2 regions of the Viridibacillus sp. KH_047 genome follow, and region 2 is predicted to be linked to the other one. Evidence: a T-box and tRNA genes for the amino acid it is inferred to sense, from the RefSeq annotation. Region 2 holds a T-box; the other holds one or more tRNA genes.

Region 1 (15,805 bases), 1.0 Mb from region 2:
TGCTGTGAAGTCAGACCGGAAGGACTGGTGGAGCGCTTAGAAGTGAGAATGCCGGTATGAGTAGCGAAAGACGGGTGAGAATCCCGTCCACCGAATGACTAAGGTTTCCTGAGGAAGGCTCGTCCGCTCAGGGTTAGTCGGGACCTAAGCCGAGGCCGATAGGCGTAGGCGATGGACAACAGGTTGATATTCCTGTACCACCTATTTACCATTTGAGCAATGGGGGGACGCAGTAGGATAGGGTAAGCATGCTGTTGGTTATGCATGTTCAAGCAGTGAGGCGTGAAATGAGGCAAATCCCATTTCTATAACGTTGAGCTGTGATGACGAGGACGTATGTCCGGAGTTCCTGATTTCACACTGCCAAGAAAAGCCTCTAGCGAGGTAAAAGGTGCCCGTACCGCAAACCGACACAGGTAGTCGAGGAGAGAATCCTAAGGTGTGCGAGAGAACTCTCGTTAAGGAACTCGGCAAAATGACCCCGTAACTTCGGGAGAAGGGGTGCTCTAGTAGGGTGAAAGCCCGAGAGAGCCGCAGTGAATAGGCCCAGGCGACTGTTTAGCAAAAACACAGGTCTCTGCAAAACCGTAAGGTGACGTATAGGGGCTGACGCCTGCCCGGTGCTGGAAGGTTAAGAGGAGTGCTTAGCGCAAGCGAAGGTGCGAATTGAAGCCCCAGTAAACGGCGGCCGTAACTATAACGGTCCTAAGGTAGCGAAATTCCTTGTCGGGTAAGTTCCGACCCGCACGAAAGGCGTAACGATCTGGGCACTGTCTCAACGAGAGACTCGGTGAAATTATAGTACCTGTGAAGATGCAGGTTACCCGCGACAGGACGGAAAGACCCCGTGGAGCTTTACTGTAGCCTGATATTGAATTTTGATACATCTTGTACAGGATAGGTAGGAGCCAGAGATTCCGGAGCGCCAGCTTCGGAGGAGGCGTTGGTGGGATACTACCCTAGATGTATTGAACTTCTAACCCATGCCCCTTAGCGGGGTAGGAGACAGTGTCAGGCGGGCAGTTTGACTGGGGCGGTCGCCTCCTAAAGAGTAACGGAGGCGCCCAAAGGTTCCCTCAGAATGGTTGGAAATCATTCGTAGAGTGTAAAGGCATAAGGGAGCTTGACTGCGAGACCTACAAGTCGAGCAGGGTCGAAAGACGGGCTTAGTGATCCGGTGGTTCCGCATGGAAGGGCCATCGCTCAACGGATAAAAGCTACCCCGGGGATAACAGGCTTATCTCCCCCAAGAGTCCACATCGACGGGGAGGTTTGGCACCTCGATGTCGGCTCATCGCATCCTGGGGCTGTAGTCGGTCCCAAGGGTTGGGCTGTTCGCCCATTAAAGCGGTACGCGAGCTGGGTTCAGAACGTCGTGAGACAGTTCGGTCCCTATCCGTCGTGGGCGTAGGAAATTTGAGAGGAGCTGTCCTTAGTACGAGAGGACCGGGATGGACACACCGCTGGTGTACCAGTTGTTCTGCCAAGGGCATCGCTGGGTAGCTATGTGTGGACGGGATAAGTGCTGAAAGCATCTAAGCATGAAGCCCCCCTCAAGATGAGATTTCCCATTACGCAAGTAAGTAAGATCCCTCAAAGACGATGAGGTAGATAGGTTCGAGGTGGAAGTGTGGCGACATACGGAGCTGACGAATACTAATAGATCGAGGACTTAACCAAATTTTACTTAATAAACTTCAATGTAATTTATCCAGTTTTGAGAGAACAAGAAAAACTTTTTAAAAAAAGTTTTAAAAAAAACACTTGCTTTTAAAGAAGTGAAGTGATATAATAATTCTTGTCTTAAAAATAGTCTAGTGACGATAGCAAAGAGGTCACACCCGTTCCCATGCCGAACACGGAAGTTAAGCTCTTTAGCGCCGATGGTAGTTGGGGGTTTCCCCCTGTGAGAGTAGGACGTTGCTAGGCGAACAATATGGAGGATTAGCTCAGCTGGGAGAGCACCTGCCTTACAAGCAGGGGGTCGGCGGTTCGATCCCGTCATCCTCCACCATTTTTAATAAACATTGCCGGTGTAGCTCAGTTGGTAGAGCAACTGACTTGTAATCAGTAGGTCGAGGGTTCGACTCCTTTCGCCGGCACCATTCATTTTATATGAGCCATTAGCTCAGTTGGTAGAGCATCTGACTTTTAATCAGAGGGTCGTAGGTTCGAATCCTACATGGCTCACCATTTTTTAAAAAACATTATATGCGGGTGTGGCGGAACTGGCAGACGCACTAGACTTAGGATCTAGCGCCGCAAGGCGTGGGGGTTCGACTCCCTTCACCCGCACCATAATTTTAAGTTTATCAGCATATTGCGGAAGTAGTTCAGTGGTAGAACACCACCTTGCCAAGGTGGGGGTCGCGAGTTCGAACCTCGTCTTCCGCTCCAAAATATGCCGGGGTGGCGGAACTGGCAGACGCACAGGACTTAAAATCCTGCGGTAGGTGACTACCGTACCGGTTCGATTCCGGTCCTCGGCACCATTTCTTTTAATTTAATACAAGTGATAATATATGCGCCCGTAGCTCAATTGGATAGAGCGTCTGACTACGGATCAGAAGGTTGTGGATTCGACTTCTGCCGGGCGCGCCATTAACGGGAAGTAGCTCAGCTTGGTAGAGCACTTGGTTTGGGACCAAGGGGTCGCAGGTTCGAATCCTGTCTTCCCGACCATTATTACTTATACTCACACGGGGCCTTAGCTCAGCTGGGAGAGCGCCTGCCTTGCACGCAGGAGGTCAGCGGTTCGATCCCGCTAGGCTCCACCATATATATCTTATGAACCTTGAAAACTGAACATGCAAGACGTTAATCAATAAATGTTTTTGGACATCAACTCTGTTGGTGGATCAAAACAAAAATAGATATCATCTTCGGATGATACGCTAGCAAAGCTAATGAGCTTTCAAACTACTTTTATGGAGAGTTTGATCCTGGCTCAGGACGAACGCTGGCGGCGTGCCTAATACATGCAAGTCGAGCGAATGATGAAGAAGCTTGCTTCTTCTGATTTAGCGGCGGACGGGTGAGTAACACGTGGGCAACCTACCTAGTAGATTGGGATAACTCCGGGAAACCGGGGCTAATACCGAATAATCCATTTTGTCACATGGCAAAATGCTGAAAGGCGGTTTCGGCTGTCACTACTAGATGGGCCCGCGGTGCATTAGCTAGTTGGTGGGGTAACGGCCTACCAAGGCAACGATGCATAGCCGACCTGAGAGGGTGATCGGCCACATTGGGACTGAGACACGGCCCAAACTCCTACGGGAGGCAGCAGTAGGGAATCTTCCACAATGGACGAAAGTCTGATGGAGCAACGCCGCGTGAGTGATGAAGGTTTTCGGATCGTAAAACTCTGTTGTAAGGGAAGAACAAGTACGTTAGTAACTGAACGTACCTTGACGGTACCTTATTAGAAAGCCACGGCTAACTACGTGCCAGCAGCCGCGGTAATACGTAGGTGGCAAGCGTTGTCCGGATTTATTGGGCGTAAAGCGCGCGCAGGTGGTTTCTTAAGTCTGATGTGAAAGCCCACGGCTCAACCGTGGAGGGTCATTGGAAACTGGGAGACTTGAGTGCAGAAGAGGAAAGTGGAATTCCAAGTGTAGCGGTGAAATGCGTAGAGATTTGGAGGAACACCAGTGGCGAAGGCGACTTTCTGGTCTGTAACTGACACTGAGGCGCGAAAGCGTGGGGAGCAAACAGGATTAGATACCCTGGTAGTCCACGCCGTAAACGATGAGTGCTAAGTGTTAGGGGGTTTCCGCCCCTTAGTGCTGCAGCTAACGCATTAAGCACTCCGCCTGGGGAGTACGGCCGCAAGGTTGAAACTCAAAGGAATTGACGGGGGCCCGCACAAGCGGTGGAGCATGTGGTTTAATTCGAAGCAACGCGAAGAACCTTACCAGGTCTTGACATCCCAATGACCGCTCTAGAGATAGAGTTTTCCCTTCGGGGACATTGGTGACAGGTGGTGCATGGTTGTCGTCAGCTCGTGTCGTGAGATGTTGGGTTAAGTCCCGCAACGAGCGCAACCCTTGATCTTAGTTGCCATCATTAAGTTGGGCACTCTAAGGTGACTGCCGGTGACAAACCGGAGGAAGGTGGGGATGACGTCAAATCATCATGCCCCTTATGACCTGGGCTACACACGTGCTACAATGGACGATACAAAGAGTCGCTAACTCGCGAGGGTATGCTAATCTCATAAAATCGTTCTCAGTTCGGATTGTAGGCTGCAACTCGCCTACATGAAGCCGGAATCGCTAGTAATCGTGGATCAGCATGCCACGGTGAATACGTTCCCGGGCCTTGTACACACCGCCCGTCACACCACGAGAGTTTGTAACACCCGAAGTCGGTGAGGTAACCTTTATGGAGCCAGCCGCCGAAGGTGGGATAGATGATTGGGGTGAAGTCGTAACAAGGTAGCCGTATCGGAAGGTGCGGCTGGATCACCTCCTTTCTAAGGATAATTACGGAAACAGATCTTGGATCTGTCGATTAACGTCTTGCGTTCAGTTTTGAAGGTTCATAAAAACCTTATATTTTTCCGAAAAAGGGGCCTATAGCTCAGCTGGTTAGAGCGCACGCCTGATAAGCGTGAGGTCGATGGTTCGAGTCCATTTAGGCCCACCATTTTTCTTTTTTTGGGGCCTTAGCTCAGCTGGGAGAGCGCCTGCCTTGCACGCAGGAGGTCAGCGGTTCGATCCCGCTAGGCTCCACCAATATTGTTCTTTGAAAACTGGATAAAACGACATTGAAGCAAATTAAGTAACACATTTTTTATTATTAAGTTTTTTAGGCTTAATAACTAACTTTTAGGTTAAGTTATTAAGGGCGCATGGCGGATGCCTTGGCACTAGGAGCCGAAGAAGGACGGCACTAACACCGATATGCTTCGGGGAGCTGTAAGTGAGCTTTGATCCGGAGATTTCCGAATGGGGGAACCCACTGTTCGTAATGGAGCAGTATCTTGACGTGAATACATAGCGTCTTGATGGCAGACCCAGGGAACTGAAACATCTAAGTACCTGGAGGAAGAGAAAGAAAAATCGATTCCCTGAGTAGCGGCGAGCGAAACGGGAATAGCCCAAACCAAGAGGCTTGCCTCTTGGGGTTGTAGGACACTCTATATGGAGTTACAAAGGAATGAGTTAAATGAAGCGGTCTGGAAAGGCCCGCCAGAGCAGGTAACAGCCCTGTAGTTGAAAGTTCATTCTCTCTTGAGTGTATCCTGAGTACGGCGGAACACGTGAAATTCCGTCGGAATCTGGGAGGACCATCTCCCAAGGCTAAATACTACCTAGTGACCGATAGTGAACCAGTACCGTGAGGGAAAGGTGAAAAGCACCCCGGAAGGGGAGTGAAATAGATCCTGAAACCATGTGCCTACAAGTAGTTAGAGCCCGTTAATGGGTGATAGCGTGCCTTTTGTAGAATGAACCGGCGAGTTACGATTACATGCGAGGTTAAGTTTTAGAAGACGGAGCCGTAGCGAAAGCGAGTCTGAATAGGGCGAATGAGTATGTGGTTGTAGACCCGAAACCAGGTGATCTACCCATGTCCAGGGTGAAGGTAAGGTAACACTTACTGGAGGCCCGAACCCACGTACGTTGAAAAGTGCGGGGATGAGGTGTGGGTAGCGGAGAAATTCCAATCGAACCTGGAGATAGCTGGTTCTCTCCGAAATAGCTTTAGGGCTAGCCTCGTGATAGAGAATCCTGGAGGTAGAGCACTGTTTGAACTAGGGGTCCATCCCGGATTACCGAATTCAGACAAACTCCGAATGCCAGTGATTTATGCACGGGAGTCAGACTGCGAGTGATAAGATCCGTAGTCAAAAGGGAAACAGCCCAGACCACCAGCTAAGGTCCCAAAGTAATTGTTAAGTGGAAAAGGATGTGACGTTGCTTAGACAACCAGGATGTTGGCTCAGAAGCAGCCATCATTTAAAGAGTGCGTAATAGCTCACTGGTCGAGTGACGCTGCGCCGAAAATGTATCGGGGCTAAACAATTCACCGAAGCTGTGGATGGACATCTTAGATGTCCGTGGTAGGAGAGCGTTCTAAGTGCTGTGAAGTCAGACCGGAAGGACTGGTGGAGCGCTTAGAAGTGAGAATGCCGGTATGAGTAGCGAAAGACGGGTGAGAATCCCGTCCACCGAATGACTAAGGTTTCCTGAGGAAGGCTCGTCCGCTCAGGGTTAGTCGGGACCTAAGCCGAGGCCGATAGGCGTAGGCGATGGACAACAGGTTGATATTCCTGTACCACCTATTTACCATTTGAGCAATGGGGGGACGCAGTAGGATAGGGTAAGCATGCTGTTGGTTATGCATGTTCAAGCAGTGAGGCGTGAAATGAGGCAAATCCCATTTCTATAACGTTGAGCTGTGATGACGAGGACGTATGTCCGGAGTTCCTGATTTCACACTGCCAAGAAAAGCCTCTAGCGAGGTAAAAGGTGCCCGTACCGCAAACCGACACAGGTAGTCGAGGAGAGAATCCTAAGGTGTGCGAGAGAACTCTCGTTAAGGAACTCGGCAAAATGACCCCGTAACTTCGGGAGAAGGGGTGCTCTAGTAGGGTGAAAGCCCGAGAGAGCCGCAGTGAATAGGCCCAGGCGACTGTTTAGCAAAAACACAGGTCTCTGCAAAACCGTAAGGTGACGTATAGGGGCTGACGCCTGCCCGGTGCTGGAAGGTTAAGAGGAGTGCTTAGCGCAAGCGAAGGTGCGAATTGAAGCCCCAGTAAACGGCGGCCGTAACTATAACGGTCCTAAGGTAGCGAAATTCCTTGTCGGGTAAGTTCCGACCCGCACGAAAGGCGTAACGATCTGGGCACTGTCTCAACGAGAGACTCGGTGAAATTATAGTACCTGTGAAGATGCAGGTTACCCGCGACAGGACGGAAAGACCCCGTGGAGCTTTACTGTAGCCTGATATTGAATTTTGATACATCTTGTACAGGATAGGTAGGAGCCAGAGATTCCGGAGCGCCAGCTTCGGAGGAGGCGTTGGTGGGATACTACCCTAGATGTATTGAACTTCTAACCCATGCCCCTTAGCGGGGTAGGAGACAGTGTCAGGCGGGCAGTTTGACTGGGGCGGTCGCCTCCTAAAGAGTAACGGAGGCGCCCAAAGGTTCCCTCAGAATGGTTGGAAATCATTCGTAGAGTGTAAAGGCATAAGGGAGCTTGACTGCGAGACCTACAAGTCGAGCAGGGTCGAAAGACGGGCTTAGTGATCCGGTGGTTCCGCATGGAAGGGCCATCGCTCAACGGATAAAAGCTACCCCGGGGATAACAGGCTTATCTCCCCCAAGAGTCCACATCGACGGGGAGGTTTGGCACCTCGATGTCGGCTCATCGCATCCTGGGGCTGTAGTCGGTCCCAAGGGTTGGGCTGTTCGCCCATTAAAGCGGTACGCGAGCTGGGTTCAGAACGTCGTGAGACAGTTCGGTCCCTATCCGTCGTGGGCGTAGGAAATTTGAGAGGAGCTGTCCTTAGTACGAGAGGACCGGGATGGACACACCGCTGGTGTACCAGTTGTTCTGCCAAGGGCATCGCTGGGTAGCTATGTGTGGACGGGATAAGTGCTGAAAGCATCTAAGCATGAAGCCCCCCTCAAGATGAGATTTCCCATTACGCAAGTAAGTAAGATCCCTCAAAGACGATGAGGTAGATAGGTTCGAGGTGGAAGTGTGGCGACATACGGAGCTGACGAATACTAATAGATCGAGGACTTAACCAAATTTTACTTAATAAACTTCAATGTAATTTATCCAGTTTTGAGAGAACAAGAAAAACTTTTTAAAAAAAGTTTTAAAAAAAACACTTGCTTTTAAAGAAGTGAAGTGATATAATAATTCTTGTCTTAAAAATAGTCTAGTGACGATAGCAAAGAGGTCACACCCGTTCCCATGCCGAACACGGAAGTTAAGCTCTTTAGCGCCGATGGTAGTTGGGGGTTTCCCCCTGTGAGAGTAGGACGTTGCTAGGCACATTAAAGCACAGCTGATTTAATCAGTTGTGCTTTTTTTATATAGAAAATAGTTATATTAAATATAGCCGCAAAATTCTTGATTTACTCATCCGCAGGCTGTATAAAATAGAAATAAATAGGCATCTAGTTATTGGGTTTTATAGTGCAGAGTGTGTGAGCTTATTTTATTTACATAATAATTTGAGTGTGAAGCCATACTAAGATAACTCCAATGTTATTATTGTAATTTTATTACGCTCACCTTCAATGATTATCGACATTTTTGAAAAGGATATACGACAAGTATACTATCTCAATGACCAATACATTAAAGGGCAATTTTCTTATACTAATGAAATAGTTCTAGCAGTTAATGGTGAAAATATAGTTGTACTGGGAATATGCAGAGGTGGATAAAGGTAAAATAATTCAAAGTAAATATGATATACAAAATGTTATGATATTACCATTGTATTAGCCTCTATGAGCATAAGTGATATGTATGGGTAATCTAATTAGATTCCGATTAAAACGCCTTAAAACGCTTAAATAGGGCTTTTATGATAGTTAGAATTACTGCAATAAAATGTAGGTATATTTAAGTGCAAAATAATTAAAACTTTTTTCCTTAAATAGCTTGAAATGTTTTAATATGCTGTTATAATAATATTTGTGTTAAACAAAATTAACATTTAAAGAAGCGATAATATTATTGTTCCGAAGTAGCTCAGTGGTAGAGCAATCGGCTGTTAACCGATCGGTCGTAGGTTCGAGTCCTACCTTCGGAGCCATTTTTTTGTCTATGCTTCCATAGCTCAGCAGGTAGAGTGCTTCCATGGTAAGGAAGAGGTCACCGGTTCGAGCCCGGTTGGAAGCTTTCAATTATTTATCAAGAAGTAGAAATGTATCGAATTTTGCTTAGTAAGATGTAATTTTTAATATTTTTTAAATAAAGTATTGCATTTTTATTTAAAGGATGTTAATATAATTCTTGTCCTGTTTAAAGCAGTACAACATTAATGGCCCCTTGGTCAAGCGGTTAAGACACCGCCCTTTCACGGCGGTAACACGGGTTCGAATCCCGTAGGGGTCACCATTTTTAAAACATTTTTACATATCTATGGAGGATTAGCTCAGCTGGGAGAGCACCTGCCTTACAAGCAGGGGGTCGGCGGTTCGATCCCGTCATCCTCCACCATATTTTTTTGTCGGAGGGGTAGCGAAGAGGCTAAACGCGGCGGACTGTAAATCCGCTCCTTCGGGTTCGGCGGTTCGAATCCGTCCCCCTCCACCATTTTTTATATAAAATATTCATTATTCATTGTTGGGGTATAGCCAAGCGGTAAGGCAACGGATTTTGATTCCGTCATGCCCTGGTTCGAATCCAGGTACCCCAGCCATTTTTAATTTTATGAGCCATTAGCTCAGTTGGTAGAGCATCTGACTTTTAATCAGAGGGTCGTAGGTTCGAATCCTACATGGCTCACTTTCATATAAAATTTCAACCTCTTTCTACACTTTGTAGAGAGAGGTTTTTTTGTGGTTATTAGGGTACGTAACTTTATACAACTACTGATAAATTCAATTTGAAGGATACTGACTTTAGTTGCAACTTTGTTCTCTATTTAAGTGTTAAATTATTTGTATAAATATTCAGAATTTTGCGGGGTTGAGTCAACATGATTGTAGCATTTACAATATAGGTAATTCACAAAGGGGGAATAAAATAATGCATAAATTAAATATCTCATTAATAGGTGTACCAATGGATCTTGGCCAAACACGCCGTGGCGTTGATATGGGACCAAGTGCGATCCGGTATGCGGGCGCTGTAGAAAGATTGGAAGCAATGGGCTATGAAGTGATAGATGAGGGTGATATTCAGATTGGGGTATCTGAGCGTGAGGTGTCAGCTGATACAAACTTACGAAATTTATCAGCTGTAACTGAAGCCAGTACAAAACTTGCAAATAAAGTACATGATGTCGTTTCACAAAACTACTTTCCGCTTGTATTAGGTGGGGATCATAGTATTGCAATAGGTACACTTGCAGGTTTATCAGATCATTATAGGAATTTAGGAGTTATTTGGTATGACGCGCATGCCGATTTGAATACAGGTGATACTTCACCATCGGGTAATATTCACGGTATGCCACTGGCTGTAAGTATTGGACTTGGCCATGAAAAACTTGTAAATATTCGTGATTATGCTCCAAAAGTGAAACCTGAGAATATTGTTATTATCGGTGCTCGTTCGGTGGATCCAGGGGAACGTGAATTAATAAAAGAAAAAGGTATCAAAGTGTACACAATGCATGAAATTGACAGAGTGGGTATGACTAAAGTTATTCAAGATGCAATTATTTATTTGAGAGGAAAAAATGTAGATGGATTGCATTTGTCACTGGATCTAGATGGAATCGACCCGCTATATACGCCGGGTGTTGGGACGCCTGTTCTAGGAGGTATTACATATCGTGAGAGCCATTTAGCGATGGAGATGTTATATGAATCTGAAATGATTACCTCGGCTGAGTTTGTAGAAGTAAATCCAATCTTAGATGAAAAAAACAAAACAGCAGATGTAGCAGTTGCTTTAATGGGATCGTTATTCGGTGAAAAATTAATGTAGTGTAAAAGGACGGGCATGCCCGTCCTTTTATAATTGCCGAAAAGTTGAGGTTTTGTGGAAAATGGGAACTTATTGACGAGTAATTAAGTCTTGAATAAAGGAGTTTCTTATGAATTCGGATCATTTTTACTTACATATTTGTTATAATTAAGGAAGGAAGGTTTTTTGTAGTTTTAAAAAAACTTTTTAAAAAATGAAACTTACATTATAAGCGACTCGTATATAGAATAGCAGCCGCATGGGCGGAGGGAAATCACGATGGACGCATTAATCAACAAGAGAATAAAACAAGTGCTGAAAGGCGATCAAAGTGCGTATTCTGATATTGTGAGCCTCTACCAGCAAAAGCTGTACCAAGTTTGTTATCGCATGCTTGGCAATCAACATGAAGCGGAAGATATAGCGCAGGAGGCATTTGTTCGTGCGTATATTAATCTTCACACTTTTGATTTGAATCGAAAATTCTCGACTTGGCTGTACCGTATAGCGACGAATTTATGTATAGACCGTATAAGGAAGAAGAAACCGGACTATTACTTAGATGCGCAAGTTGCTGGAACGGACGGTCTCGATATGTATTCTCAAATTTCTTCATCAGATAGGCTACCTGAGGAAGAAGTAGAAAGAATGGAGCTGCAGGAGCGAATTCAATATGAAATTAGCCAGTTGCCAGACAAATATCGAACAGTCATTGTCTTAAAGTATATAGAGGAATTGCCATTGCAGGAGATTAGCGAGATTTTGGATATGCCACTTGGGACAGTCAAAACTCGAATTCACAGAGGGCGTGAAGCTCTGAGAAAGCAATTAGGCAATCTGTAGGAGGGATTTCACTATGAATGCGTGTCCAAAACATATTGGTGAATACATGCATGAATATTTAGATGGTGATATTAGTCGTGAACATGAAATCGAGCTAAAAGCACATTTGCAAAGCTGTGATAACTGTCGACAACATATGCAGGAGCTAAATAGCACAATTGCCTTTGTCAAAAGTGCTGCCGTCGTTTCAGTACCTCTGGATTTCAAGCAAAACGTTATGATTCGTCTACCTAAAGGAAGATCAGGAGCCGGTGTCCAAAGATGGCTACGTCGTCATCCTATATTCGTTGCAGCAGCAATGTTTTGTATTTTAATGAGCGCCTCACTTCTTACAGGCTTTAATGATAATGAGGAATTTTCAGTGACCAAACAGCCAAACTTAGTGGTAGAGGGGCAAACAGTCATTGTACCTGAAGGGAAGACTGTGACAGGTGATATCGTAGTGAAGAATGGAGATATCCTTGTAGAAGGTTCGGTAGATGGTAATATCACAGTGATTAATGGTCAATACATGGCTTCAACAGCAAATGTCACAGGTCAAATAGATGAGATTAATCAAGTATTTGAATGGCTTTGGTACAAAATTAAAAATGGTGGGAAAGAAATTCTTTCATTTTTAGGGAAAAACGAATAAAACAAATGAAAAAGTCTACTGTTTGAGGTAGACTTTTCTGTTTCATCTCAGCAAGTAAAGTAAGAGTTGTGCTATACTAAACACATATGCACTCGCTAGAAAAGTGGGGGATCCACATGTCTTTTATTAATGAAATTTCACAATTTACCGACAATGTATGGATTAGAATGCTGATGAACATTCTAGACATTCTTTTAGTATGGTTTGTTATTTATAAAATTTTAACCTTAATAAGAGGAACAAAAGCTGTCCAATTATTAAAGGGAATATTCGTCATCATTATTATTCGTATTATTACTGTATATGCTGGTCTTAATACACTGGGATGGATGATGCAACAGGTTATCAATTTTGGTTTCCTAGCTATTATCATCATATTCCAACCAGAGTTACGTCGAGCACTTGAACAACTTGGGCGTGGTAAACTATTTGCCCGCAGTAATTTACAAGAGGATGAAGAGCGTACACGCTTAGTAAGCGCGATGTCAAAATCTGTTAGTTATATGGCGAAGCGACGAATTGGAGCGCTTGTTTCAATCGAACGCGAAACAGGTTTGAATGATTATATAGAAACAGGGATACCGATGTTCTCTGAAATTTCGTCTGAATTACTGATTAATATCTTCATACCTAATACACCATTACATGATGGAGCTGTAATCGTTCAAAAGAACAAAATTGCAGCTGCAGCTTGTTATTTACCATTATCAGAAAGTCCGTTTATCTCGAAAGAATTAGGTACACGACATAGAGCTGCTATCGGTATCAGTGAAGTGACTGATGCCATAACAATTATTGTATCAGAAGAAACAGGAGCAATTAGTTTAACGGTTAATGGAGATTTACACCGTGACCTTTCAATCGAAGAATTTGAAGCACGTTTACGTAAAGCGTGGTTTGGTCCCGAGCAAGAAGCAACAAATACCTCTAAGTGGAGCTGGAGGGGGAATAAAAAATGATGGATAAATTGATTGAAAGCCCATGGTTTTTAAGAATTACAGCCCTGACATTAGCGATGCTCCTATTCTTTACGGTTCAGCCAAAAGAAAAAGAAAGTTCTGATGGCTTCTCATCAGGGACACAGGCAGATGTGCTTCATAATGTACCCGTACAGGTTTACTATGATGATGAGAGTTTAATCGTTACAGGAGTTCCAAAAACCGTAGATGTTACGATCAAGGGTCCAATGGCCATCGTCTTACAGACGAAAGCAGTGAGTGATTATACTGTATTCGTAGATTTACGTAAGCAAACAATCGGGGAACATAAAGTAACAATTCAACATGAAAATTTTTCTGATAAACTATCAGTACAAATAGACCCATCAACAATTGATATTTCAATTGAGGAAAGAGTAACAAGAACATTTAAAATCGATCCGGAAATTAATGAAAGACTACTGGCAGAAGACTATTACGTGAAAAGTATGACAGCGAATCCCAATACGGTAACAGTTACTGGCGCTAAAAGTGCAGTAGATAGCATAAGCTATGTAAAAGCGACAGTTACTGGTGAACAAGGACTAAGAAATTCCTTTGAACAAGAAGCGAATGTCAAAATACTAGATCGTGATATGAACAAATTAGATGTCCAAGTGAAGCCAGAGAAGATTAAAGTGAATGTTGACATTGGAGAGTATACTAAGGAAGTACCTGTCGTCTTAAATCAAAAAGGGACGCCAGGTAAAGATATCACGATAAAGTCATTGACGCCTATAACGAGCAAGATGACTTTATTCGGATCAAAAGCTGCTCTTGAAAATACAAAAGAGCTTAATGTGGATGTGGATGTATCAAAAATCAAAAACTCTGGTATCTTTAAAATAGATATTGATAAGCCAGAGGGCATTTCACGGTTGTCCGAAGACAGCATTAAAGTCCAAGCTGTAGTTGAAAAAAATGAATCAAATACTAATGAAGAAGTACTTAAAGACGAAGAACAAGAGACTGATCAGGAAGAGATTTCATCAAGTATAAGTTCAAAAGAATTTAAGAATGTAACTGTTGACGTTCGAAACCTAGATGAGAATTATAGTAGTAATTTTATTACACCAAAGAACGGTTTAGTTACATTAACTGTTCAAGGTGATGAAAAAGAGTTAGCAAAAATAGATATCAATGATTTCGATTTATATATTGAAGCAGCAGATAAGCACAATGGAAATCATAAGCTACCTATTCAAGTTGATGGACCAAGAAATTTGACCTGGTCACTTTCTAATAACATCGCCAATCTTCGAATAGAACGCATAACTTAAACGAATTTGATTGAAGGATCGTAGATAGTTTTGAAGGAGAGAACAAAATGGGTAAATATTTCGGTACAGACGGCGTCCGCGGAGTCGCCAATAGTGAGCTGACGCCTGAGTTAGCATTTAAACTCGGTCGCTTCGGTGGATACGTTTTAACGAAAGAAGCCACAGGACGTCCAAAAGTATTAATTGGTCGTGATACACGTATATCTGGACAAATGCTTGAAGGAGCACTTGTAGCCGGCTTGCTGTCAGTAGGAGCAGAGGTAATGCGCCTTGGTGTCATTAGCACACCTGGAGTGGCTTATTTAACACGTGTTATGAGTGGTCAAGCAGGAGTTATGATATCAGCATCTCATAACCCAGTCGCAGATAATGGTATTAAATTCTTCGGTCCAGATGGTTTTAAGCTTACTGATGAACAAGAAGCCGAAATTGAAGCTTTATTAGACCAAGAACAAGATGATCTACCGCGCCCAACAGGTGGTGACTTAGGATCATTAAGTGACTATTTAGAAGGCGGTCAAAAGTACATTCAATACTTGAAACAGACAGTAGAGGAAGAGTTTACAGGTATTCATATTGCATTAGATTGTGCACATGGTGCAACATCTTCACTCGCAGCACACCTATTTGCAGATTTAGAAGCAGATCTATCAACAATGGGTGCTTCACCAAACGGCTTAAACATTAACGATGGTGTAGGTTCTACACATCCTGAAGAACTAGCTAAAATGGTTGTTGAAAAAGGCGCAGATGTTGGACTTGCATTTGATGGTGATGGTGACCGACTAATCGCTGTCGATGAAAAGGGCAATATCGTTGACGGAGATCAAATCATGTATATTTGCGCTAAACACTTCCAAGAAAAAGGGCGTTTAAACAAAGATACAGTTGTCTCAACGGTTATGAGTAACATGGGCTTCTATAAAGGTTTAGAAGAACATGGTATGCAAAGTATCCAAACTGCAGTAGGTGACCGTTATGTTGTAGAAGCTATGCGCGAAGGGGATTATAACTTGGGCGGAGAGCAATCAGGGCATATTGTTTTCCTTGATTACAACACAACAGGTGATGGCTTACTAACAGGGTTACAACTTGTTAATGCGATGAAATCAACCGGTAAAACTTTATCTGAGCTAGCAGCAGAGATGACGATTTTTCCTCAAAAGTTAATTAATATTCGTGTAACAGATAAATACGCTGTTACAGAAAATGAAAAAGTGGCAGCAGTAATCGCTGAAGTAGAGCAAGAAATGAATGGTAATGGCCGTATTCTTGTTAGACCATCGGGAACTGAACCATTAGTTCGAGTAATGGTTGAAGCATCAACAACCGAGAATTGTGCAGCTTATGCAGAACGAATTGCAGCTGTTGTAAAAGAAGAAATGGGATTAACTGAATAATAGAAGTTAAGGGTAAGCATATTTCAAGATGCTTGCCCTTTTTGTATTTTAAATCACATTC
Region 2 (15,805 bases):
AGTTGCCCCCTTATACTTTAATTACTAAAGTAAGGGGGGTCCTTTGTTTAAATAACTATATTTGCATTATTAAATGGATTTTCTGTATTCAGGTAATGTTTTTCTCCTAACCAGTATCTCCTTTTATATTTTAAAAGTATTGCTTGTTTATCCCCGATATAAGAATCCCGATTTAAAACTCTTTCATACCTTAATTCGCGAGGACAATCTAAAAATATAGTATAGTCATAAAACTCTCGCCATTCTTTTCTTTGAAGAAATATACCTTCAATAAGAATGATACTATCAACTGTAAAGGTAATTTGTTTAACTGAGATGGTATCGGTAGATTTATCATAGAATGGTAAAGCGATATTCTTTTTATTGTTCCTTAATCCTTCGAATAGACTAGTAGTTAACGTCTTAATATCCCATTGTAAGTAGTAATATTCATACCATTCCTCATGTCCGGTTTCGTACCTTTTATGTTTTTCCTCAATATGATCATCAATATGTATAGTGACTACTGAGCTGTTATTGTTATTCAATTCCTGTTCAAGTTTTTTAACTAATGTGGTTTTACCTGCTCCACTTAATCCGTCAATTGCGACTATTAAAGGACGTTTTTTATATTTGCGTGTAGAAAATTGAAGTAATATTTTTTCTGCTAATTCTTTAATGACCTTCTATTCCATCCGCCTTTGTCTGAGTGTTTATTAAACAGAAGTGTTCTCTAGTAGTATAAGAAAGCTAATTCAATATCATTTTAATTAATTCTATTAATAAAACGATTACCCTGCTTAGAAAAAAACTAATCATTAATTTAGAAAAACGGGCTGTAAAAACAAAAGGGTTACCTTACAAGTACTAGACATGTAGGTAACCCTTTTCGCTATTTTTTAAATGATTTCAACTTATCATAAATCCCTGCCATGCGTTTTTCTTCGCCAGCAATAATGGGTTTATAATATTCGGTGCCGACAAGTTCTTCAGGTAAATATTCTTGGTCGACCCAGCCACCAAAAGTGCCGATAGGTGTGTTATGTGGATATTGATAACCTTCTACGCCTAATGTTTTTGCACCTGCATAATGAGCATCTCGTAAATGCATAGGAATGTCTCCTGTTTTCCCGGCTCGAATATCAGCGATGGCAGCGTCAATGGCCGATATTGCAGAATTTGATTTGGATGCTAAACACATCTCGATCACGGCTTGAGCTAACGGGATACGTGCTTCAGGTAGTCCTAGACGCTCTGCTGCTTGTACAGCTGCTAGAACATGTCCACCTACTTCAGGGTTTGCAAGACCAATATCTTCATAGCTCATAACGAGCAATCTACGAGAAACGGCCACTAAGTCTCCATTTTCTAAACAATGCGCTAAATAGTAGAGTGCAGCGTTTGTATCACTACCTCTTACTGACTTTTGTAAAGCGGATAATAGATTATAAAAATGTGAACCTTTTTTATCTCCAAAAACGCCGATACGTTCTGCTAGATTTTTGACCGTATCATCCTGTACAATCGTTTCATTATTCACTTCATCAGAAGCGTAATAAATGGACTCTAACAATGTTAATGCTTTTCGTGCATCTCCGTGTGCTGCAACTACTATTTTGTCACGTTGTGAATCGCTTAATCTTATTGTATAACGACCAAGTCCACGTTCTTTATCTTCTAGAGCGCGTAACACAAGTGCGTCAATATCTTCATATGTTAATCTTTTAAGCTGCTTAATCTCACCGCAGCGTGAGCGAATGGCAGGGTTCACATCATGAAATGGATTTTCAGTTGTTGCACCTATTAATACAATAGAACCATTTTCTACATGGGGTAATAATGTGTCTTGTTGTAGTTTATTGAAACGATGGATTTCATCCAAAAACAGCAACACTTTCCCTGTTAACTGTGCTTCTGCTACTACGTCTTCAACATCTTTCTTTCCTGCGCGTGTTGCATTAAGTGCAAAGAATGGCAGATGAGAAGTACCTGCAATAGCATAGGCAATCGATGTTTTCCCGATTCCTGGTTCACCGTATAGTAATATGGAAGGGACATGCCCATTTGTAATCATTTTATATAGTGTAGTATTTTTTCCTATAATGGTTTGTTGACCGACGACTTCATCTAAGTTACGTGGTCGCATGCGGAATGCGAGTGGTTCATTTGGCAAAGCAATTGCCTCCTCTCGTACATTTGTTCTATTTTTGAGCTTGTAACATTTATGATAAAGCATTCCCGAGTAGAATGGAAGGAAATATGCTATACTTTAACGTATAAATGTAAGCTACTATATAGAGGTGTATACTTTGAAAATCTCAACTAAAGGCCGTTATGGTCTAACAATTATGATTGAATTAGCCAAACAATACGGGCAAGGTCCAATTCCTTTGCGACAAATTGCAGCAGATAATGATTTGTCAGAAGCTTATTTGGAACAGCTTGTTTCCCCCCTTAGAAACTCAGGTTTAGTGAAGAGTGTTCGTGGGGCTTATGGTGGCTATATGTTATCAAAACCACCGCATTTAATTTCAGCAGCTGATGTTATTCGTGTGCTTGAAGGTCCGATTCAACCAGTTGAAGGAATAGAAAACGAAGCTCCACCTCAGCGACAGCTATGGATGAGCATTCGTGATGCAGTGAAGAATGTATTAGATACAACTTCATTAGAGGATTTAGCTGCTTATAAAGAACAAGATTCTGATGACGGCTATATGTTTTATATTTAAATGAATTAATCTCATTGCTTCTTATTGAGGGACGAATCAGTAGGTATAAATAATTCAGTGGGTATAAACCCTAGTTGAATAAAGTTAAAGCCTTGGGCAAACATCCTCGTTTTATATTGGGGTATATTTTTTAGACGAAAGCAAATCGTCGGAAATAAATCTCCCAAGGCGAATTTGATAGGAGTTTTTTACGATGAAAGAAATTTATCTAGACCATGCAGCCACTTCTCCTATGCATCCAGAAGTCATTGCGAAAATGACCGAGCTTATGGGTTCTGTTTACGGCAATGCATCTAGTATTCATAGTATTGGACGTCATGCTAGAAAATATTTGGACGATGCCAAAATGGTACTTGCACAATCAATCGGTGCTAAAGACCAAGAAATAATTATGACAAGTGGTGGTTCTGAAGCGGATAATTTAGCTATTTTCGGTACGGCATATGCGCGCCGTAATGAAGGTCGTCATATTATTACGTCTCAAATCGAACACCATGCAGTATTGCATACTTGTGAGCGTCTTGAAAAACAAGGTTTTAAAGTAACGTATTTACCTGTCAATGCACAGGGTGTCGTTTCTGTCCAAGATGTCCAACAGGCATTAACAGATGATACGATCTTAGTAACAATTATGTATGGTAATAATGAGGTAGGATCAATTCAGCCGATTAAAGAAATCGGATCGCTATTAAAAAACCACAAAGCAACATTCCATACGGATGCAGTTCAAGCTTATGGTATAGAGAAATTTGACGTGGAAGATTTACAAGTCGATTTACTTTCGGTTTCTGCTCATAAATTGAACGGACCAAAAGGAATAGGTTTCCTATATCAACGTGAAAATACACCATTACAATCCACCTTGCTTGGTGGAGAACAAGAACGTAAACGTCGAGCAGGAACTGAGAATATTCCTGCGATTTGTGCGTTTGCAGAAGCAGTACGAATTGCACAAGCAAATTTTGAAGTGAAACAGCAGGAATTTGTTCGCTTTCAAGAATTATTCTTAAATACATTAGATCAAGCTAAAATTTCTTATCATGTAAATGGTGATAGAACTAACTCTTTACCACATGTATTGAATATTAGTTTTACAGGAATGGATGTAGAATCCTTCCTAGTAAATTTAGATATGGCAGGTATCGCAGCTTCAAGTGGTTCTGCATGTACGGCTGGATTAATAGATCCATCACATGTGTTGGTTGCAATGTACGGAAAAGGTGCACCAGAACTGCGCAATTCAATTCGTTTTAGCTTCGGACTTGGGCTCACTTTAGAGGATGTTCAATTAGCTGCTGATAAAACAGTTGAAATTGTAGAGCGCTTAGCGAAATAAAAGAAAAAAGGTGAATGTTATGAACGCAACAAAAGACCCCTCAAAAACACGCGTTGTTGTCGGCATGTCTGGAGGAGTCGATTCTTCAGTTGCTGCGTATTTATTGAAAAAACAAGGCTATGATGTAATTGGCATCTTCATGAAAAACTGGGACGATACAGACGAATTTGGTGTTTGTACGGCAACGGAAGATTATGATGATGTTATTAAAGTATGTAACCAAATTGGAATCCCATATTATGCTGTAAACTTTGAAAAGCAATATTGGGATAAAGTTTTCACTTACTTCTTAGAAGAATACAAAGCAGGACGCACACCAAACCCTGATGTAATGTGTAACAAAGAAATCAAATTCAAAGCATTCCTTGAACATGCATTAAAACTGGGCGCTGACTATTTAGCTACAGGTCACTATGCACAAGTAGCGGAGCGTGATGGTGAGACAGTCATGTTACGCGGGAAAGATAATAATAAAGATCAAACGTATTTCTTGAACCAACTTTCACAGGAACAACTTTCAAAAGTAATGTTCCCAATTGGTCATTTAGAGAAACCAAAAGTACGTGAAATTGCTCTTGAAGCTGGATTAGCAACTGCTACAAAAAAAGATTCAACAGGTATTTGCTTCATCGGGGAACGTAATTTCAAACAATTCTTAAGCCAATACTTACCTGCTCAACCAGGCAATATGGAAACAATGGATGGCAAGGTTATGGGGAAACACGACGGTTTAATGTACTATACAATTGGACAACGTCACGGCTTAGGTATTGGTGGCGACGGTGAACCTTGGTTTGTACTTGGAAAAGATTTAGAAAAAAATGTTTTATTAGTCGGACAAAACTTCCATAATGATAAACTGTATTCTCATAGCTTAACAGCAGTGAAATTAGGTTTTACTTCAAATAAACCAAAACAAGAGAAATTTAGTTGTACAGCTAAATTCCGTTATCGCCAAGAAGATACACCGGTAGAGGTTGAAATGTTGGGTGATGATAAAGTACGTGTTACTTTTGAAGAACCAATACGTGCTATCACACCGGGACAATCTGTTGTATTTTATGATGGTGACGAATGTCTAGGTGGCGCAACAATTGATGAAGTCTTTAAAGACGGTAAAAAATTAACGTATGTAGGTTAATAGGAGTGGAAATAGTGGATTTTAACGAACAAGGTATAAAGGCTATTCAAGAGAAGCGTTACGAAGACGCTGTCAAGGCTTTTACACAAGCAATAGAGGAAGAACCAAATAACACAGTAGGTTACATTAACTTTGGTAACCTACTAGCTTCTATGGATGAAACTGAAAGAGCAGAGCGTTTCTTTCAAAAAGCAATTACTTTAGATGAAAAAGCAGCGACAGCTTATTACGGGTTAGCTAATTTATATTACAATAGCGAGCGTTTTATGGAAGCGGCAAAATTATATGAAATTGCTATTCGCCTAGGTATTGAAGGTGAAGATGCATTCTATATGCTTGGAAAGAGCTTCGAACGTGCTGGTGAAACAAAATTAGCGTTACCTTATTTACAAAGAGCAGCAGAGTTAGCTCCTGAAGACGTACAAGTTCGTCTAGCATACGGAATTTTACTTTGCTCATTAGAGATGTTTGATGTAGCACAAAAAGAATTACAATATGTTATCGATCAAGACTGGAATAATGCAGATGCCCACTATAACTTAGGTGTACTTTTTGCAGTATCAACTGAGCGTACAGAAGATGCTTTGTATCATTTGAAACAAGCATTTACATTACAACCTGAGTTTGAACAAGCGCGTTATATCCACGATATGATTGCTATGAAGCACCAATAAAAAGGAGGGGACAGCGTTGACTGAAAATGTATCATTGTTTCAAGAAGAACAGCTATTTATCGTCGGTCGGCCTGTCGTCTCTATCTTCCATAATCCTCAGAATTTATTTTCCATCATTAAGTTGAAAATCCAAGAAACGAATACGACATATCAAGAAAAAGAAATTATCGTGACAGGCTTTTTTCCATCTGTCGTTCAAGAAACGTTGTATCGTTTTACTGGACAATTGAAACAGCATCCTAAATACGGCATACAATTTCAAGCTAATACTTTTGTTAAAGAGATTCCTGGTACTGAACAAGGTGTAGTGCATTACTTGTCGAGTGATTTATTCCCAGGGATAGGTCATAAAACGGCTGAGACAATCGTTAAAAAGCTAGGGAAAGACGCCATTAAAATTATTATAAATAACCCGGATGCTCTTGATGAAATTCCAAGACTTACAGAAGATAAAAAAGAGACATTACGCTCCGTACTAGAGCAAAATCTAGGATTGGATCGTATTATGATCCAATTAAATGACTGGGGCTTTGGTCCACAACTAGCAGTGCGTATTTACCAAATGTATGAAAATGAAACAATTCAACTTTTAACAGAGAATCCTTACAGACTTATTGAAGAAGTTGAAGGTGTAGGTTTTCAACGTGCAGATGAATTAGGAGCTAAACTACATATTACAGGGGACCATCCAGATCGTATTAAAGCTGCAGTGTTACACCTTTTAAATGCGGGTGCTTTGTCGGAGGGGCATGTATATATGGAAGCGAAGGATATTCTGCCACAAGCGAAAAGCCTACTTGAAATGAGTCAGGCATATGAAATTCCTTTTGAGGCGATTTCAAAAGCCTGTATCGAGCTTCGTGAGGACAGTAAAATTTGTGGTGAAGAAACACGCCTCTATATGCCGTCTTTGTATTTTTCAGAGATTGGTATTGCTTCTAAAATTACAGAGTTAGTTCAAAAAAATGCTGAACAATCCGCGTTCCCTACATCTGAAATCCGAAAATTTATCGGTGATGCTGAGGAACGTTTTGGTGTTTCATATGCAGAAACGCAAGTGGACGCCATTGAGAAGGCTATTAACTCAGCAGTTATGATTTTAACAGGTGGGCCTGGTACAGGGAAAACGACTGTAGTTAGAGGGATTGTAGACGTTTATGCAGAGCTTCACGGCTTAACTTTAAATCCAAAAGACTATATTGAAAAAGACGAGCCCTTTCCGATTGTATTAGTGGCGCCAACAGGAAGAGCAGCTAAGCGTCTTAGTGAATCAACTGAATTACCAGCGATGACTATTCACCGTTTGCTGGGCTTCACGGGACAAGAAAAGGAAGAGGAAACGGAGAAGGAAGTTGGAGGGCGGCTCATCATCGTCGACGAAATGTCGATGGTTGATACATGGCTCGCTCATCAGTTGTTGAAATCGTTAAATGACGATTGCCAAGTTATTTTTGTTGGTGACCAAGATCAATTGCCGCCTGTAGGTCCTGGACAAGTGCTAAAAGATTTACTTGCTTCTAAAGCAATTCCTACTGTTGAGTTAACTGATGTATATAGACAAGCAGATGGCTCATCAATTATTGAACTTGCCCATCAAATGAAAAAAGGCGAGATGCCGCAAAACATGCTTGCAAAAACATCCGATCGTTCTTTTATCCAAGCTAGCTCCGACCAAGTAGCTAATGTCATCAAACAAGTCGTATCAAGTGCTGTTAAGAAAGGATTCTCTATTCATGATGTGCAAATTTTAGCTCCTATGTATAGAGGCCCTGCAGGCATTGATGCAATTAATAAAATGATTCAGGAACTTGTTAATCCGAAGAAAACTGAAAAGAGTAAGGAAATAACTTTTGGTGATGTGACGTATCGTATTGGTGATAAAATTTTACAACTTGTCAATCAACCGAATAGCAATGTCTTTAACGGTGATATGGGGGAAGTAATTAGTATTATCAAAGCGAATGAGACAATTGAGAAACAAGACTTACTTGTAGCTTCATATGATGGCATTGAAGTAACATATCAACGCGGTGATTTGAATCAAATCACTCTTGCTTACTGTTGTTCAATTCATAAATCACAAGGTAGTGAATTCCAAACAGTTATTATGCCAGTAGTACGTGGTTATTCTAAAATGTTGCGTAAAAACTTGTTATATACAGGAATTACGAGGGCAAAAAACTTCCTCATTCTTTGTGGTGAAATTGATGTGTTTAAATATGGTATGCTAAGAACAGATGATCTTCAAAGAAACACTACTTTAGCACAGCGTCTTCAAATAGAAGAAGTGCTAGAGGCGGTTAAAGATTCTGTTGAGCCAGTAATGGCACAACTGTCAGAAACGACTGATACAACATCTGAGATACCACAAGAAGAGCAACTTTCGTTGGAATCACAATCTTTGAATACTGAAAATTATTTAGATATCCACCCTTTAATCGGCATGAAAGGTATAAGTCCTTATGATTTTCTTGAAGAAGAGATTTGACAGATACAAAGACCTTTTTTAAAATAAGATTGAGTCGATATTTGAAAACAATCGTATTTTCGAATATTTGTAACTAACAATATATATATCGCTTAAAACTACGAAGGATATAAGTACATTATGCAATGTGCACAGAAAGAGGTTCCCAGGCTGCAAGAACCTTCACAAATCATTTTGGAAAGCTCATCCCGAGTACAGCTAATCCCTGTCGTTTGCCGCGTTAAGGCTTAATGAAGAGACAATAGACGCAAGACCGGTCTGTTGTAACTAGGGTGGTACCGCGAATTTTCAACCTTCGTCCCTTTTATAGTGGATGAAGGTTTTTTATTGTCTAAAGGAGGAATAAGCAAATGAAAACAGCAGCAGAAATTCGTCGTAAATATATTGAGTTCTTTGAAGAGAAGGGACATAAACAAGAGCCAAGTGCACCACTTGTGCCTATTAATGACCCATCATTATTATGGATCAACTCAGGAGTAGCAACTTTAAAAAAATACTTTGATGGTCGTGTTATTCCTGACAATCCTCGTATCGTTAATGCACAAAAGTCTATCCGTACAAACGATATCGAAAACGTAGGTAAAACAGCTCGTCACCATACATTCTTCGAAATGTTAGGGAATTTCTCAATCGGTGACTACTTCAAAAAAGAAGCTATTCACTACGCTTGGGAGTTCTTAACAGATGCAAAATGGATGGGCTTTGAACCTGAAAAGCTTTCAATTACTATTCATCCTGAAGATACTGAAGCGTATACAATCTGGAAAGATGAAATCGGAATTCCTGAAGAGCGCTTAATTCGTCTTGAAGGAAACTTCTGGGATATCGGTGAAGGTCCAAGTGGTCCAAATTCAGAAATCTTCTATGACCGCGGAGAATCATACGGTGCAGACGAATCAGATCCTGAACTATATCCAGGTGGAGAAAATGAACGTTACCTAGAAATCTGGAATCTTGTATTCTCAGAGTTCAACCATAATCCTGATGGCACATACACACCGCTGCCAAAACAAAATATTGATACTGGCATGGGGCTAGAACGTATGGCTTCTGTTGTACAAAATGTACCAACAAACTTTGATACGGATTTATTTATGCCAATTATCGAGCATACAGAACGTATTTCTGGTGTAAAATATCACGTTGATGTAAACAAAGATGAAGCGTTCAAAGTAATCGCTGACCATATTCGTACAGTAGCATTTGCTATAGGTGATGGAGCACTTCCATCAAACGAAGGACGTGGTTATGTACTACGCCGTTTACTACGCCGTGCCGTACGTTACGCAAAACAATTAGGTATTGAAAAACCATTTATGTATGATTTAGTACCAACTGTTGGCGAAATTATGGTGGACTTCTATCCAGAAGTAAAAGAAAAACAAGATTTTATCCAACGTGTTATCAAAAATGAAGAAGTTCGTTTCCACGAAACATTAGACGGCGGTTTAGCTATTTTTAATGAAGTAGTTGAAACGCAAAAAGCAGCAAACTCAACTATCGTGCCAGGTAAGGACGCTTTCCGTCTATATGACACTTATGGTTTCCCTGTTGAATTAACAGAAGAATATGCTGAAGAAGTGAATATGACTGTAGACCACGAAGGTTTTGAAAAAGAGATGGAAGCACAACGTAACCGTGCTCGTGCAGCTCGTCAAGACGTCGATTCAATGCATGTTCAATCTGAAGTATTGGCTAATCTAAACCAAGAAAGTACATTTGTTGGTTATGAAACATTAACAACACATGCAAAAGTAGTTGCAATCGTAGCAAATGGACAAGAAGTAAAAGAAGCTTCTGAAGGTGAAGAAGTATTAGTTATTCTTTCTGAAACACCATTTTATGCAGAGTCAGGTGGTCAAATTGCTGACCATGGTACAATCTCAAATGACTCATTCACTGCGTCAATTAAAGATGTACAAAAATCACCGAACGGTCAAAACTTGCATACAGTTATTGTGGAAACTGGAGAAATGCATATTGAAGATGAAGTTCATGCAATTGTAGATCGCGATGCTCGCAATCAAACGATTAAAAACCATACAGCGACTCACTTATTACAACGTGCATTAAAAGACACATTAGGTGATCATGTAAACCAAGCAGGTTCTTATGTAGGACCAGATCGTTTACGTTTTGACTTCTCTCATTTCGGTCAAGTAACAAGAAAAGAGTTAGAAACAATTGAGCGAATTGTGAACGAAAAAATTTGGGATGATATCGCTGTTATTATTGAAAACAAAGCAATCGATGAAGCAAAAGCAATGGGTGCAATGGCTTTATTTGGTGAGAAATATGGTGATGTAGTTCGTGTTGTACAAGTGGGCGACTATTCATTAGAACTTTGCGGTGGTATTCACGTAGACCGTACTTCACAAATTGGTTTCTTTAAAATTGTTTCTGAGAGCGGTATTGGAGCAGGTACTCGTCGTCTTGAAGCTGTTACAGGTAAAGCAGCTTTCGTTGCAGCAAAAGAAGAGCAACATATTCTAGAGCAAGCAGCAGCACTATTAAAAGCTAATCCAAAAGATTTAGTTGCTCGTGTTGAAGGTTTACAACATGATTACAAAGAACAACAACGCGAAAATGCTGCACTATCTTCTAAAATTGCGAACGCTCAAGCGTCTAATATTTTATCTGCTGCAAAAGAAATTGGTGAAGTCACAGTTCTTGCTACTAAAGTAGAAGCAAAAGACAACAATCAATTACGACAATTAATGGATGATCTAAAAGAGAAAATGACTAACAGCGTTATTGTTTTAGGTGCAACTGAAGGCGATAAAGTAATGCTTATTGCAGGTGTTACAAAAGACATAGCTGGTGGGAACTATCACGCTGGAAATATCGTTAAACAAGTAGCAGAACAATGCGGTGGTAAAGGTGGCGGTCGCCCAGATATGGCGATGGCTGGGGCAAAAGATGGCTCTAAACTTGCAGAAGCGCTTGAATCTGTTTATGATTATGTAAAATCTATTTAAAAGGTAGCTCTAATACGTTATACTTACTATGAATAGAAGATTTTTTATACTTTCAAATACTTAAAGTGAGGTGCTGAGCATGAGTTCGTTCGATCAAACGATGAAATTTAATTTTCCCGAAGAATCTATGGAACAAGAAGTAAAGCAAACTATGCTTCATGTTCATGCGGCACTAGAAGAAAAAGGGTATAATCCGATTAATCAGATTGTTGGTTACCTGCTGTCAGGTGATCCGGCATATATTCCTCGTCATCAAGAGGCTCGTAACAAAATTCGCAAGCTTGAGCGTGACGAAATACTAGAGGAACTTGTGAAGTTCTACATTAAAAAGAATAACGAGGCATAATGATGAGAATAATGGGTTTAGATGTTGGTTCTAAAACAGTTGGAGTAGCAATTAGTGATGCACTAGGTTGGACTGCTCAAGGAATTGAAACTGTAAAAATCGACGAAGAAAACGATGAATTTGGTATTGACCGAATTCGTGAACTTGTCCAATCATATGGAGTAACGGAATTCGTTGTTGGATTCCCCAAAAATATGAACAATACTGTCGGCCCAAGAGGAGAAGCTTCTCAACGCTATAAAGAGCTATTAGAGGAGACCTTCTCATTAAAGGTAACATTATGGGATGAGCGTCTAACAACGATGGCTGCGGAGCGCTTGCTAATTGAAGCAGATGTCCGTCGCAAAGATCGAAAAAAAGTTATTGATAAGATGGCTGCGGCTATGATCCTTCAAGGATTTTTAGACCGAAAACAATTATGAGGTGAATATATTATGACAAACGAACAAGAACAAGAACAACGCAATATCACAGTGGTAGATGAAGAGGGCAACGAACAACTATGTGAAGTACTTCATACATTTGACTCAGAAGAATTCGGTAAATCTTACGTACTTTACTACGTAATCGGTACTGAAGATGAAGAAGGCGAAGTAGAAATCTTTGCATCAGCATTCACTCCTTCTGAAGATGGTCAAGACGGTGAATTAGCACCAATCGAAACAGAAGCTGAATGGGATTTAATCGAGCAAGTTGTAAATGAGCTTGATGAAGATATCGACGCTGAATAATTTTTAATTTAAACAAGAGGTGAAAAGCATGTCAAATGAACAAGAACACGATCATAAACATATCCATCTAATCGATGAAGAAGGCAACGAACACACATATGCCGTGCTTTATGAATTTTCAGTAGATGCTACTGAACAATCATACGTTCTTTATTATGAAGAGGGCATTGCAGAGGGTGAACAAGTAGAAGTTTTCGCTGCTAAAACTATATTATCAGAAGACGGTGAACTTGAATCGATTGAAGAAATCGAAACAGATGAAGAGTGGGATATGGTTGAAGAAGTATTGAACACGCTTGACGCTGAATTCGGTGAAGAGTAATCTGTAAGCCTTTATGAAAGCGGAATGGTTTTTTCATTCCGCTTTTTCTTTATGATAATAGTTTAAATAAGTAATAGGAGGACAGCTAGTGGACCAGGAATCTCAAAAAAAAGCAATGTTAGAGAAAATGAAAGAACACAAAAAGGAAGTAAAAACCGTTCGAAAAATTGTTTTCATTATTGCTTTAATCGTTATTGTTGTTACAGCTTTAATTGGTACGAGCGTGTATTTTTATGTATCTAGTGCATTAAAACCTGTTGATCCTGATTCTAATAAGTCAGTGAAGGTTGAAGTGCCAATTGGCTCTACGCTCGATTCTATAGCTACCACTCTTGAGAAAAAGAACATCATTAAAAATGCTAAGGTTTTTAAATACTACACAAAATTTAAAAATGAATCAGAGTTCCAAGCTGGCTCATATAAATTAACAAAATCAATGACTATAGATGAAATTATTCAAAGTTTGAAAACAGGTAAGGTCTATCGTCAACCAGCTTTCTCTCTTATCATTCCAGAAGGTATGACTCTAGATCAAATTGGCAATCGCGTTGCTAAGAGTACGCAGTATTCTTCAGATGAATTTATGAAGCTTGTAACAAGCAAATCTTTCGTTAAGAAGATGAAAGCGAAATACCCAGAACTGATTACGAAAAAAGTAAGTAATAAAAATATTCGTTATGCACTAGAAGGTTATTTATATCCAGCAACCTATGCATTTTTTGAAGACGAACCTTCTTTAGAAGAAATTGTAGATCAAATGATTGCTCAAACAAATACAGTTGTAACGCAATATAGTGAGCAGTTAAAAGAAAAAGGTATGTCAGTTCATGAATTTTTAACATTTGCATCATTACTTGAACGTGAAGCTACTGCTAAAACCGACCGAGAAACAATCGCAAGTGTTTTCTATAACCGACTTGAAGCGGGTATGCCGTTACAAACAGACCCGACAGTTTTATATGCATTAGGTGAGCATAAGGAACGCGTCTTATATAAAGACTTAGAGGTAGAAAATCCTTATAACACATATAAAGTGAAAGGTTTACCACCTGGACCGATAGCCAATGCAGGTAAAGAATCATTAGATGCGGCAATTAGCCCAGCTGAAACGCCATACTTGTATTTCTTAGCGGATAAAAATGGTATCAATCATTTCGCTGAAAAGTACGAGGAACATCTAAAGAATGTTAACAAATATATTAAGTAACAAACTGTAGAAGAAAAGCACCACTCGCTTTTCTTCTATTTTCATGATAATATAAAGTGTATTTTTGATACTTAAGGAGCTATGAAAGTATGAACATTTCGGATTCATATATTCAAACCTTCATCCAACCAAGATCAGAATTGCTAATGGAAATGGAACGCTTCGCTGAAGAGAACCACGTACCAATTATGCAATTACCTGCAATCGAGATATTGCTTCAAATGCTGCGTATACAACAGCCATCATCTATATTAGAAATAGGGTCAGCCATTGGCTATTCCGCTATTCGTATGGCAGAGACATTACCACAATGCCAGGTTGTGACGATTGAACGTGATGCCCTACGTATTCAACATGCAAAACAATTTATCGCACAATCGGTTGCTAAAGAGAATATTGAGTTACTTGAAGGGGATGCGTTAGAAGTGGATGTGGAAAGTAATCATCCAACTTTTGATGCTGTTTTTATTGATGCGGCAAAAGGTCAGTACCAACGCTTTTTCGACAAATATAGTCCCCTAGTTCGTTCTGGCGGTATACTATATATCGATAATATGTACATGCATGGCCTATCAGATTTAGATATGAAGGAAGTACCAAGAAGAAAAAGAACGATGATCCGTAACCTACATCATTTTGCAGATTGGATTATTAATCATCCTGATTACAAATCCACATTCTTCCCAGTAGGAGACGGTTTATTGATATGTATAAAGAGGTGACCATTCATGAAGAAACCTGAATTACTCGTTACACCACAATCTGTTGAGCATGTTGAAGCACTCATCCAAGCTGGAGCGGATGCTTTTTTAATAGGTGAACAACAATTCGGTCTACGTTTAGCAGGTGAATTTTCAATAGAACAAGTAGCTGCAGCAACTGAGAAAATTCATGCAGCAGGAAAAAAAGTATATGTAGCGATGAATGCTATTTTCCATAATGACCGAGTAGACGCACTTGCACCATATATGCGAAAATTAGCGGAAATTGGCGTAGATGCAATCGTTTTCGGCGATCCTGCTATGATTATTGCTCGACGTGAAGCAGAAGTGACGATTCCACTACATTGGAATCCGGAAACTATTGCAACAAACTGGTTCCAAGCGGACTATTGGGGTAAACGCGGAGCAACGCGTACAGTTTTAGCTCGTGAGTTAAGCATGGATGAAGTAATTGAAATTAAAGAAAACACAAAATTTGAAATCGAAGTACAAGTTCATGGTATGACTTGTATGTTCCAATCAAAACGTTCATTACTGGGTAACTATTTCTTATATCAAGATAAAGCAATGGAAGTAGAAAACCGTAAAGAAAATCGTAATATGTTCTTACATGATGACGAACGTAATAACAAATATCCAATTTATGAAGATTTAAATGGTACACACATTTTCAGTCCGAATGATTTGTGTATTATTGATGAATTAGATGAGTTATTTGAAGCGGGAACTGATTCATTTAAAATTGAAGGTGTACTGCAATCACCTGAATATGTTGTTACTGTGACAGAATGTTACCGTAAGGCAATCGATGCTTATGCGGAATCAGCTGACAGCTATTTCGATATTAAAAATGACTTATTAGCAAAAATTGAAGAAATTCAACCAGCAATTCGTCCATTAGATACTGGATTCTACTTTAAGGAAACAGTCTATTAAGAAAGGAGAGGTACACTTTGACAATCATACAAAATGATCGCATCAGCGAAATCATTGATGGCAAAAGAGTCATCGTGCGAAAACCTGAATTATTGGCACCAGCAGGTAGCTTAGAAAAATTAAAAATAGCTGTACACTACGGTGCAGATGCTGTTTTCATCGGCGGACGCGAATTTGGTTTACGTTCAAATGCAGGCAACTTCTCCATTGACGAAA

What was found. A T-box is a leader RNA that pairs with one kind of tRNA and senses whether it is charged. The one in region 2 lies ahead of alaS (alanine--tRNA ligase), so its partner is inferred to be a tRNA-Ala.
Region 1: it encodes a tRNA-Ala, which carries the amino acid that the T-box ahead of alaS (alanine--tRNA ligase) is inferred to sense. The anticodon was not compared.

The regions. Positions count from the first base shown of each region.
Region 1 covers NZ_CM174479.1:101,304-117,108, forward strand. Annotated here, with positions in the region: rRNA gene AC3IS5_RS00500 (23S ribosomal RNA) at 1-1,680, shown strand, start outside; rRNA gene rrf (5S ribosomal RNA) at 1,814-1,929, shown strand; tRNA gene AC3IS5_RS00510 (tRNA-Val) at 1,939-2,014, shown strand; tRNA gene AC3IS5_RS00515 (tRNA-Thr) at 2,030-2,105, shown strand; tRNA gene AC3IS5_RS00520 (tRNA-Lys) at 2,118-2,193, shown strand; tRNA gene AC3IS5_RS00525 (tRNA-Leu) at 2,214-2,298, shown strand; tRNA gene AC3IS5_RS00530 (tRNA-Gly) at 2,323-2,397, shown strand; tRNA gene AC3IS5_RS00535 (tRNA-Leu) at 2,404-2,492, shown strand; tRNA gene AC3IS5_RS00540 (tRNA-Arg) at 2,525-2,601, shown strand; tRNA gene AC3IS5_RS00545 (tRNA-Pro) at 2,606-2,682, shown strand; tRNA gene AC3IS5_RS00550 (tRNA-Ala) at 2,702-2,777, shown strand; rRNA gene AC3IS5_RS00555 (16S ribosomal RNA) at 2,925-4,477, shown strand; tRNA gene AC3IS5_RS00560 (tRNA-Ile) at 4,574-4,650, shown strand; tRNA gene AC3IS5_RS00565 (tRNA-Ala) at 4,664-4,739, shown strand; rRNA gene AC3IS5_RS00570 (23S ribosomal RNA) at 4,836-7,765, shown strand; rRNA gene rrf (5S ribosomal RNA) at 7,899-8,014, shown strand; tRNA gene AC3IS5_RS00580 (tRNA-Asn) at 8,713-8,787, shown strand; tRNA gene AC3IS5_RS00585 (tRNA-Thr) at 8,801-8,873, shown strand; tRNA gene AC3IS5_RS00590 (tRNA-Glu) at 9,018-9,092, shown strand; tRNA gene AC3IS5_RS00595 (tRNA-Val) at 9,119-9,194, shown strand; tRNA gene AC3IS5_RS00600 (tRNA-Tyr) at 9,207-9,290, shown strand; tRNA gene AC3IS5_RS00605 (tRNA-Gln) at 9,322-9,396, shown strand; tRNA gene AC3IS5_RS00610 (tRNA-Lys) at 9,410-9,482, shown strand; gene rocF (arginase) at 9,726-10,631, shown strand; gene sigW (RNA polymerase sigma factor SigW) at 10,890-11,453, shown strand; gene AC3IS5_RS00625 (zf-HC2 domain-containing protein) at 11,467-12,087, shown strand; gene cdaA (diadenylate cyclase CdaA) at 12,204-13,046, shown strand; gene AC3IS5_RS00635 (CdaR family protein) at 13,043-14,344, shown strand; gene glmM (phosphoglucosamine mutase) at 14,392-15,744, shown strand.
Region 2 covers NZ_CM174479.1:1,147,394-1,163,198, forward strand. Annotated here, with positions in the region: gene AC3IS5_RS05735 (kinase) at 48-659, opposite strand; gene AC3IS5_RS05740 (replication-associated recombination protein A) at 872-2,152, opposite strand; gene cymR (cysteine metabolism transcriptional regulator CymR) at 2,289-2,708, shown strand; gene AC3IS5_RS05750 (cysteine desulfurase family protein) at 2,902-4,044, shown strand; gene mnmA (tRNA 2-thiouridine(34) synthase MnmA) at 4,064-5,185, shown strand; gene AC3IS5_RS05760 (tetratricopeptide repeat protein) at 5,200-5,859, shown strand; gene recD2 (SF1B family DNA helicase RecD2) at 5,876-8,347, shown strand; T-box leader at 8,439-8,653, shown strand; gene alaS (alanine--tRNA ligase) at 8,698-11,325, shown strand; gene AC3IS5_RS05775 (IreB family regulatory phosphoprotein) at 11,405-11,671, shown strand; gene ruvX (Holliday junction resolvase RuvX) at 11,674-12,093, shown strand; gene AC3IS5_RS05785 (DUF1292 domain-containing protein) at 12,106-12,402, shown strand; gene AC3IS5_RS05790 (DUF1292 domain-containing protein) at 12,431-12,724, shown strand; gene mltG (endolytic transglycosylase MltG) at 12,813-13,931, shown strand; gene AC3IS5_RS05800 (O-methyltransferase) at 14,021-14,653, shown strand; gene AC3IS5_RS05805 (peptidase U32 family protein) at 14,660-15,589, shown strand; gene AC3IS5_RS05810 (peptidase U32 family protein) at 15,607-15,805, shown strand, end outside.